2 regions of the Mesorhizobium sp. WSM4815 genome follow, and region 2 is predicted to be linked to the other one. Evidence: predicted binding sites of a transcription regulator. Region 2 holds the regulator's gene; the other holds the start of a gene.
The links. The regulator PhoB, encoded in region 2, activates phosphate uptake and scavenging genes when phosphate is short. The targets are predictions, from matches to a motif close to TGTCATNNANCTGTCAT.
Positions count from the first base shown of each region.

Region 1: ugpB (sn-glycerol-3-phosphate ABC transporter substrate-binding protein UgpB) is a predicted target of PhoB. The motif match lies at 2,586-2,602, and genes of this name have one in related genera.

Region 1 is NZ_JBVVQS010000099.1:33,944-38,360, forward strand. It holds gene ugpE (sn-glycerol-3-phosphate ABC transporter permease UgpE) at 1-235, opposite strand, end outside; gene ugpA (sn-glycerol-3-phosphate ABC transporter permease UgpA) at 244-1,128, opposite strand; gene ugpB (sn-glycerol-3-phosphate ABC transporter substrate-binding protein UgpB) at 1,212-2,522, opposite strand; gene tlpA (thiol:disulfide interchange protein TlpA) at 2,755-3,441, opposite strand; gene argH (argininosuccinate lyase) at 3,476-4,417, shown strand, end outside.
Region 2 is NZ_JBVVQS010000099.1:160,211-164,627, reverse strand. It holds gene pstB (phosphate ABC transporter ATP-binding protein PstB) at 1-755, shown strand, start outside; gene phoU (phosphate signaling complex protein PhoU) at 791-1,498, shown strand; gene phoB (phosphate regulon transcriptional regulator PhoB) at 1,515-2,204, shown strand; gene AC0L2B_RS23960 (ROK family protein) at 2,482-3,729, opposite strand; gene xylF (D-xylose ABC transporter substrate-binding protein) at 3,996-4,417, shown strand, end outside.

The DNA.
Region 1 (4,417 bases), 130 kb from region 2:
GGAGCAGTTGGCCGACGCTGACACCGCCGATGCGGCCAATGCCGCCGAACAGCGCCTCGCTGTAGTTGTTCCAGAGCTGGCCGCCGGGCAAGAGCGGCAGCGGCGGCCTGAGGATGGTTTGCAACGTGTGTGTCGAGGCAACGAACGTGTAGTAGATCGGGAAAGCCACGATCAATATGCCGAGGATAAGCACGGCATGGGCGATGAAGGTGCGGAGCGGGGACTGGCCGATCATCGCTGCCCTCAGCCGTAGTGGACTTTGCGTTCCACGTAGCGGAACTGGATAGCGGTGAGCGCAATGACGATCGCCATCAGGATGACCGACTGCGCCGCCGAGTCGCCCAGGATCAGATTGACGAAGCCGTCATTGTAGACCTTGTAGACCAGGGTTTCGGTCGCCTTGCCCGGCCCGCCGCCGGTGACGGCATGAACGATGCCGAACGTGTCGAACAGGGCATAGACGGTGTTGACGACCAGCAGGAAAAAGGTGGTCGGCGCGAGCAGCGGGAAGACGATGGTCCAGAAGCGCTTGGTCTCGCCGGCGCCGTCCATGGCCGCCGCTTCGATCAGCGTTTTCGGCACTGCCTGCAGACCGGCTACGAAGAACAGGAAATTGTAGCTGATCTGCTTCCAGGCAGCCGCCGACACCAGCAGGATCATGGCGTGGGTTCCGTTGAGCAGCGGATCCCATGCGATGCCGAGGCTTCTCAGCAAATACGCCAACGAGCCGATCGAAGGATTGAACAGAAAAAGCCACAGCATGCCGGCAATCGCCGGCGCCACGGCATAAGGCCATATCAACAGCGTGCGGTAGAGGCCTTTGCCGCGCACCGCCTTCTCGGCCATGACCGCAAGCAAAAGGGCCACGCACATCGCGACGATCGCGGTCGCAAGCGAGAACACCACGGTGACCTGGATCGAGTTGAGGTAGGCCGGATCGGCCAGCACCTTGCGGAAATTGGCAAACCAGACGAACCTGGTCCTCAGCCCGAACGGATCCTGTCTGAGCATCGACTGGTAAAGCGCCTGACCGGCCGGCCAGTAGAAGAAAACTAGTGTTATGGCGAGTTGTGGCGCCACCAGCAGGTAGGGCAGGATCTTGTTGGGAAAGACGACGCGTGGAGACAGGCTGATTTCCTTCGCTACCTCGGGGACGCCCACGCGAGCTCGCGTGGGCGATATTCAAACCGACACCAACCGAGATAATCTCGTCAGTTCTCCAGCGCTTCCTTGATTGCGGCGTTGCCGCGCGCGACCGCGTTGTCGAGCGCCTGCTGAGCGGTTTGCTGGCCGGCCAGCATCTTCTCGAACTCCTCGTTCTGGATATCGCGCACTTGCGGCAGGTTCGGCAGGCGCACCCCCTTCGAGTTGTCGGTCGGCGCCTTGCCCGTCATCTGCAGGATGGGTGTCTCACGGCCGGGGTTCTTGTCATAGAAGCCCGATTTCTTGGTCGCCTCGTAGGCAGCGAGCGTCACCGGCAGGTATCCCGACTTCTGGTGCAGATATTCCTGCACATCGGTCTTGGACAGGTAGGCGAAGAATGCCGCAACGCCCTTGTATTGCTCGTCCGACTTGGCGCCGAACACCCACAGGCTGGCGCCGCCCGGCGTGGTGTTCTGCGGTGCGCCCTTGGCGTCGCTGTCGTAGGGAAGCTGGCCGATGCCATAGTTCATGCCGGACTTGACGATGTCGCCGAGGCCGCCCGACGATTCGGTGAAGATGCCGCATTCGCCGGCGAGGAAGATCTGCTTGGCTTCAGAGGTACGCCCGCCATATTTGAATGTGCCGTCCTTGGCGAGGTCTGCAAGCGCCTGGAAGTGGTTGACGAAAATCGGCGCGTTGATCTTGAGTTCGACATCACCGCCGGCCAGACCGTTCTGCTGGGTCGCCCACGACACATCATTCCACGCCGCGAAATTCTCCAGGTGGATCCAGGTCAGCCAGGTCGAGGTATAGCCACAAGGGGCGGCGCCGCTCGTCTTGATCTTCTTGGCAGCTTCCCACACCTCGTTCCAGGTCTTCGGCGGGTTGTTCACGTCAAGGCCAGCCTTCTGGAAGATGTCCTTGTTGTAGTAAAGGATCGGCGAGGAGGAATTGTAGGGGAAGGACAGCATGGTGCCGTCCGGCTTCGAATAATAGCCGACGATGCCGGGCAGATACTGGCTCTTGTCGAAGGTCATCCCGGCACCGGTCATCACCTCGGCCACCGGCTTGATCGCACCCTCGGCCGCCATCATCACGCCGGTGCCGACGTCGAACACCTGGAGGATGTCGGGCGCCTGGCCAGCGCGGAAAGCGGCGATGCCGGCGTTCAGCGTCTCCGGATAGGTGCCCTTGAACACCGGAACCAGTTCATAGTCGCTCTGGCTGGCGTTGAAATCCTTGGAGATCTTGCCGACGACCTCGGCGTTGGCGCCGGTCATGGCGTGCCACCAGCTGATCTGCGTGACGGCGAAGGCGGAGGTGGTGGAAAGCAGGGTCAAGGTGGCGGCAACACCGGCCGCGAAGCCGAAGAACTTCATGTTTCATCTCCCGTTTGTCATTGGCGAAAGGGGCACTCTCGCAAAAGCCAATATGTGCCGCCCGTGACAATTGGACAACGGTTTTGTTGCAGGCCGATGAACTTGATTTCCACTTAAAGTAGCGCACGCTTCCGAATAGGAGCCGGCGGAAAGGAATTGCCAAGCCGGCTTACGAACAAACCGGCAATAATCGCCGGCGCCTAAAAGCGCGTCGCACTTTGCGCAACATGCATTAGTCCGACTTGCCGAGCGCCGTCTCGACCAGCCGCCTGGCGTCGGGGCTCGACCATTCTGCCGGGCCGTTCATGTGGGCAATCAGGCAGCCTTCACCGTCGATGAGCATGGTGACCGGCAGGCCGAGCGCCAGGCCGCGTGTCTTGAGATCGTTGAACAGCGCCATCGTCGAATCGCGGTAGTAGCCGAGCGCCTTGACGCCGGTCTCCTCGAGGAACTTCTTCGGCTTGCTGTCGTCGCCGGCATCGACATTGACCGCGACGACCTCGAAGGCATCGCTGCCCATTTCGTTCTGCAGCGCGTCGAGCGCCGGCATTTCGGCGCGGCAGGGCGCGCACCATGTCGCCCACAGATTGAGCAGCACCGTCTTGCCGGCATGGTCGGCGAGCGTCATCGGCTTGCCGTCGGGGCTGTTGAAGGCAAGGCCGTTCAGCGATTGCGGCGGATCGGCCGGCAAAAGTGCTGCAACCTGGCCGGTGGCAGCCGCTGCGACCGTCTTGGCGCGGTCGGCCTTGGCGGCGCAGGCGACATCGTCCTTGCTGTCGCCAACCGCGACTTGAGCGGGGGCGTTGTTGCCAGAACCGCTTTCGCTGACATATACCGCGACCGCGCCGGCCAGCACGCCTGCCACCAAAGCGGCGAGGATGAGGCGCGGGGCCGGGAAAAATCGATTGCCGTCTGCCATTTTTTAAAACTGCTCCGGAGCACGGGTTATAGCGATGAGCGACAAGAAGGCCAGCAACCAGATGTGGGGCGGACGTTTTGCCTCGGGTCCGGCCGCGATCATGGAAGCGATCAACGCGTCGATCTCGTTCGACCGCAAACTCTACGCGCAGGATATCAGAGGCTCGATCGCCCACAGCGAGATGCTGGCGCAAACCGGCATTATTTCGGCGGCCGATCAAGAAAAAATCGCTCACGGGCTGAACACGATCCTGGCAGAGATCGAAGCCGGCACGTTCGAGTTCTCGACCAGGCTGGAAGACATCCACATGAATGTCGAGGCCCGCCTTGCCGAGCTGATCGGCCCGGCTGCCGGCCGCCTGCATACCGCCCGTTCGCGCAACGACCAGGTGGCGGTCGATCTCAGGCTATGGGTCAAGGACGAGTGCTTTCGCGTCGCCGAGGCGCTGAAGGGCCTGATCATGGCGTTCCTGGAGCGGGCCGAGGAGCATGCGGCAACGGTGATGCCGGGCTTCACCCACATGCAGGCGGCTCAGCCGGTAACCTTCGGCCATCACTGCATGGCCTATGTCGAGATGTTCTCGCGCGACCTGTCGCGTGTTCGCGACGCTATCGAACGGATGGACGAAAGCCCGCTCGGTGCGGCCGCGCTTGCCGGCACCAGCTTTCCGATCGACCGGCACCAGACGGCCAGGGCGCTCGGCTTCCGTGAGCCGATGCGCAATTCCCTCGACAGCGTTTCGGACCGCGATTTCGCGCTCGAGTTTTTGGGGCTGGCGGCGATCTGCGCGACGCATCTGTCGCGGCTGGCCGAAGAAATCATCATCTGGTCGACGCCGCAATTCGGCTTCGTCAGGCTGTCGGACTCATTCTCCACCGGCTCCTCTATCATGCCGCAGAAGAAGAACCCCGACGCCGCCGAGCTGGTGCGCGGCAAGACCGGCCGCGTCACCGGCCATCTGGTCGGCCTGCTGACT
Region 2 (4,417 bases):
CGATCAAGATGAAGGGCGAAAAGGTCTCTGTTCACTACGGCGAGAAGCGAGCTCTGTTCGACGTCGATCTCGATGTCCGCGAGCATCAGGTGACGGCGTTGATCGGCCCATCGGGCTGCGGCAAGTCGACGTTCCTGCGTTGCCTGAACCGAATGAACGACACCATCGATATCGCGCGGGTGAGCGGCAAGATCACGCTCGACGGCGAGGATGTCTACGACCCCAAAATCGATGTCGTCGAGCTGCGAGCTCGCGTCGGCATGGTATTCCAGAAGCCGAACCCGTTCCCGAAGTCGATCTACGAAAACGTCGCCTACGGTCCGCGCATCCACGGCCTGGCCAGGAGCAAGGCCGAGTTGGACGGCATCGTCGAATCGAGCCTGAAGAAGGCCGGCCTGTTCAACGAGGTCAAGGATCGCCTACTCGAGTCGGGAACCGGTCTGTCCGGCGGACAGCAGCAGCGTCTGTGCATTGCGCGCGCCATCGCCGTGTCGCCGGAAGTGATCCTGATGGACGAGCCCTGTTCGGCGCTCGATCCAATCGCCACCGCCCGCGTCGAGGAACTAATCGACGAACTGCGCCAGAATTATACGATCGTCATCGTCACCCATTCGATGCAGCAGGCGGCGCGCGTGTCGCAACGTACGGCGATGTTCCATCTCGGCTATCTGGTCGAGGAGGGCGCGACCGACAAGATGTTCACCAACCCCGACGACAAGCGCACCCAGGACTATATCACCGGCCGGTTCGGCTGAGCGGTCCGGCGAATTTCGAACACGAGGACAGCACCATGGGTGAACACACCGTCGCATCTTTCGACGAGGAACTGGAGCACATCGACCGGCTGATCCGCGACATGGACGAGCTCGCCGCCGCAATGGTCGCAGCCTCGATCCGCGCGTTGCTTGCGTCGGACAATGCGATGGCGCAGCGCGTCGTCTCGGACGACGCCATCATGGATGCGCGGCAGCGCGAACTCGACGACAGCGCCATCACGCTGATCGCCAAGCGGCAGCCGATGGCGCAGGATCTGCGCGCCGTGGTTGGCGCAATCCGCATGGCGGGCGATCTCGAGCGCATCGGCGACCTTGCCAAGAACATAGCCAAGCGGGTCAGCGCAGTCGGGCAGAGCGCGACGCCGCGGAATCTGTCGCACGGTATCGATGCGATGGCGGATCTCGTTCTTGTGCAGCTGCGCGGCGTGGTCGAGCACTATGTGTCGCGCGATGCCGGCGCGTTGAAGGAACTGCGCGCCGACGACCAGAAGATCGACGTGAAATACACGGCGGTTTTTCGCGAGCTCCTGACCTACATGATGGAGGATCCGCGCAACATCACCGCCTGCACGCACCTTCTGTTCTGCGCCAAGAATCTCGAGCGTATCGGCGATCACGTCACCAACATCGCCGAAAACGCCTACTTTGTCGTGACCGGGCAGCAATTGCCGGCGGATCGCCCGAAGCTCGACGAAACGACGATGTCGGCGCCGGCGACATGACAGGAGTGACCGGCCGATGATCGCGCCGCGCATCATGGTGGTGGAGGATGAAGAGCCGCTGGGCGTCCTCCTCCGTTATAATCTGGAATCCGAAGGCTATCAGGTCGAGGTGGTGACGCGCGGCGACGAGGCCGAAATCCGGCTGCAGGAAAACGTGCCCGATCTTTTGGTGCTCGACTGGATGGTGCCGGCGGTTTCCGGCATCGAGCTTTGCCGGCGCCTTCGGGTGCGCCCCGAAACCGAGCGGCTGCCGATCATCATGCTGACCGCGCGCGGCGAGGAGAGCGACCGGGTGCGCGGCCTTTCGACCGGAGCCGACGACTATCTGGTCAAGCCGTTCTCGACACCGGAATTCATGGCCAGGGTCAAGGCGCTGCTGCGCCGCGCCAAGCCGGAAGTGCTGTCCAGCGTGCTCAAGGTCGGCGACATCATGCTCGATCGTGAATCGCACCGGGTCTATCGCAAGAAGAGCGAGATCCGGCTCGGGCCGACCGAATTCCGGCTGCTCGAATTCATGATGCGCCACCCGGGCCGGGTCTTCTCGCGCAGCCAGTTGCTCGACAATGTCTGGGGCGAGACGATCTACATCGACGAGCGCACGGTGGACGTCCATGTCGGCCGGTTGCGCAAGGCGGTCAACAATGGTCGCATGCCCGATGTCATCCGCACCATCCGCGGCGCGGGCTATGCGATCAGGGAAGACTAGGGGATGTGCTGATATTCAGGTGATGCCGGCCTGCAAACGGCGGCTTCCTGCGCTTACCTACAGCGCCGCGCGCCCTGTTGGGCACGCAAAGGACGCTGTAGAACTTTGATTTTGCGCACGACCTTTCCGAAATCGATCTCGATTTCGGGGTCATGCGCGGGCTCACGTACCCAAAAGTACGCTCCGCTCCGGTTCTCGGAACCCACCATTCTCGACTCGGCCTGACCTGAATCTCAACACACCCCAAGTCACGACCCGGGAATCCCTGCCTTCGGATTCAAGCCACGTTCTTTCCGACCGAGCCGGCTCGTGCCTGGATGCTCGGCGCGAAAATCTCCTGGTCGACGAAGCTTAGCGCCCGCATGGCGCAGCCTTCGCGGATCAGCGGCAGCTCGTTCGGCTCGGTGTCGAAGGAAATCGAACCCGAATGCTGGCCGCCGGCGGTCTGGGCGATGGCCTCGCGCAGCGCCGGTTCGATCAGGTCGAAGGCGGCAGCGCTGGCGCCGACCATGGCCACCGGCGCCGGATCGATCAGCGCGAACAGGCTGCCGAGCCCGAAGCCGAGTGCCTCGCCGGCCTTGCGGTAGGCTTCGCGCTCCGGTCCGTCCGTCTCGCGCGCCCGGGCCGCCAGTGCCCGCATCTCGGCGTCGCTGACATCGGCGACCGGCTCGGCGTTCTCGCTCAATTGCCTTGCACTGCGCCAGATGGCGTAGTTGCCGGCATAAGCCTCGACGCAGCCGCGCCGCCCGCAGCGGCAAAGCGCGCCGCCCGGCCGATGGATCATGTGGCCGAATTCGCCGCCCGAGGAGTGGGTGCCGGTGAACAGCTCGCCCTTCAGCACCAGCCCCATACCGATGCCGTGCGAGAGCAGGATGGCGATGAAATCGTCGCGGTAGCGATCCGGGTGGCGCCAGCGCAGCGCCACGGCCATCATGTTGCAGTCGTTCTCCATGATGGCCGGGATGCCGAACTCGCGTTCCAGAATGTCAGCGAAGGCGATGTTCGTCTGCGGCGTGATCGGCGACCACAACATGGCGCGCGCGTGGGAATCGGTGATGCCCTGGATCGCCAGCGCGATGCGGGCGACGCTTTGGACATCGAGGTCGGGATCTTCGAGCCGGCGCCGGACGATGGCGACACATTCGCCGATCAGCGCGTCGCGCGACATGGTCAGCGTGTCCAGCCGGCGCTGTTCCTCGGCGACCACTTGTCCGGCATAATCAATGACGGCGACCGACAGGAAATTCAGCGACAACACGACGGCCAACACCGCAGCGGCTTGCGGATTGAGGCTGAGGCCGACCTGCGGCCGGCCGCGTTTCAGCGAAACCGTCTCGCTCGCCTTGCTCTCGGCCAGGATGCCTTCCTGGATCAAGTCGGCAGAGATCGCCGATATGGTCGAATGGCTGAGGCCGGTGGTCGCGGCGATCTCGGTCCGCGACGGCTGGCCCGCCCGGCGCACGGCCGAAATCACCATCGCCCGGTTGCGCCGGCGCAGATCGTCATGACGGATTCCCACCGACATTTTTGTTTCCTCCTCATCGCCGCGGCCGCTCATGAATCGGAAGCCGTCGGTAATGTGCGACAAATACTGGCAGAAGCAGAAGGGGCTGTCATTATTTATTCCGAGCCTCGAAAAAAAGTCCGACAGGACGTCAAAATCCATCAGAATCGGTGTTGACAGTGCTTCGGCGTTGGACCAGTATTTTTTCGAGGCTCGAAAAAATAGGAGCCTTTGTGCCGGCCTTCGGGCCAGTTGGTCGCGCCCTACGCGGCGCAGGGAGGAATATCATGAAGAGATTCGCAGCCGCCATTCTGGCGGGGGTCGCCATGTCGCTGACGCTCGCGTCGGCCGCGCAGGCCAAGGACAAGGTCATTGGCGTTTCGTGGTCGAACTTCCAGGAAGAGCGTTGGAAGACCGACGAAGCCGCCATGAAGGCGGCGATCGAGGCCGCCGGCGACAAATATATCTCCGCTGACGCACAGGCCAATCCCGGCAAGCAGCTGACCGACGTCGAAAGCCTGATCTCGCAGGGCGCCAACGCGCTGATCATCCTTGCGCAGGATGCCTCGGCCATCGGTCCGGCGGTGCAGAAGGCGCTGGACGAAGGCATTCCGGTCGTCGGCTATGACCGGCTGATCGAGAACAAGGACGTCTTCTATCTGACCTTCGACAACCAGGAAGTCGGCCGCATGCAGGCCCGCGAAGTGTT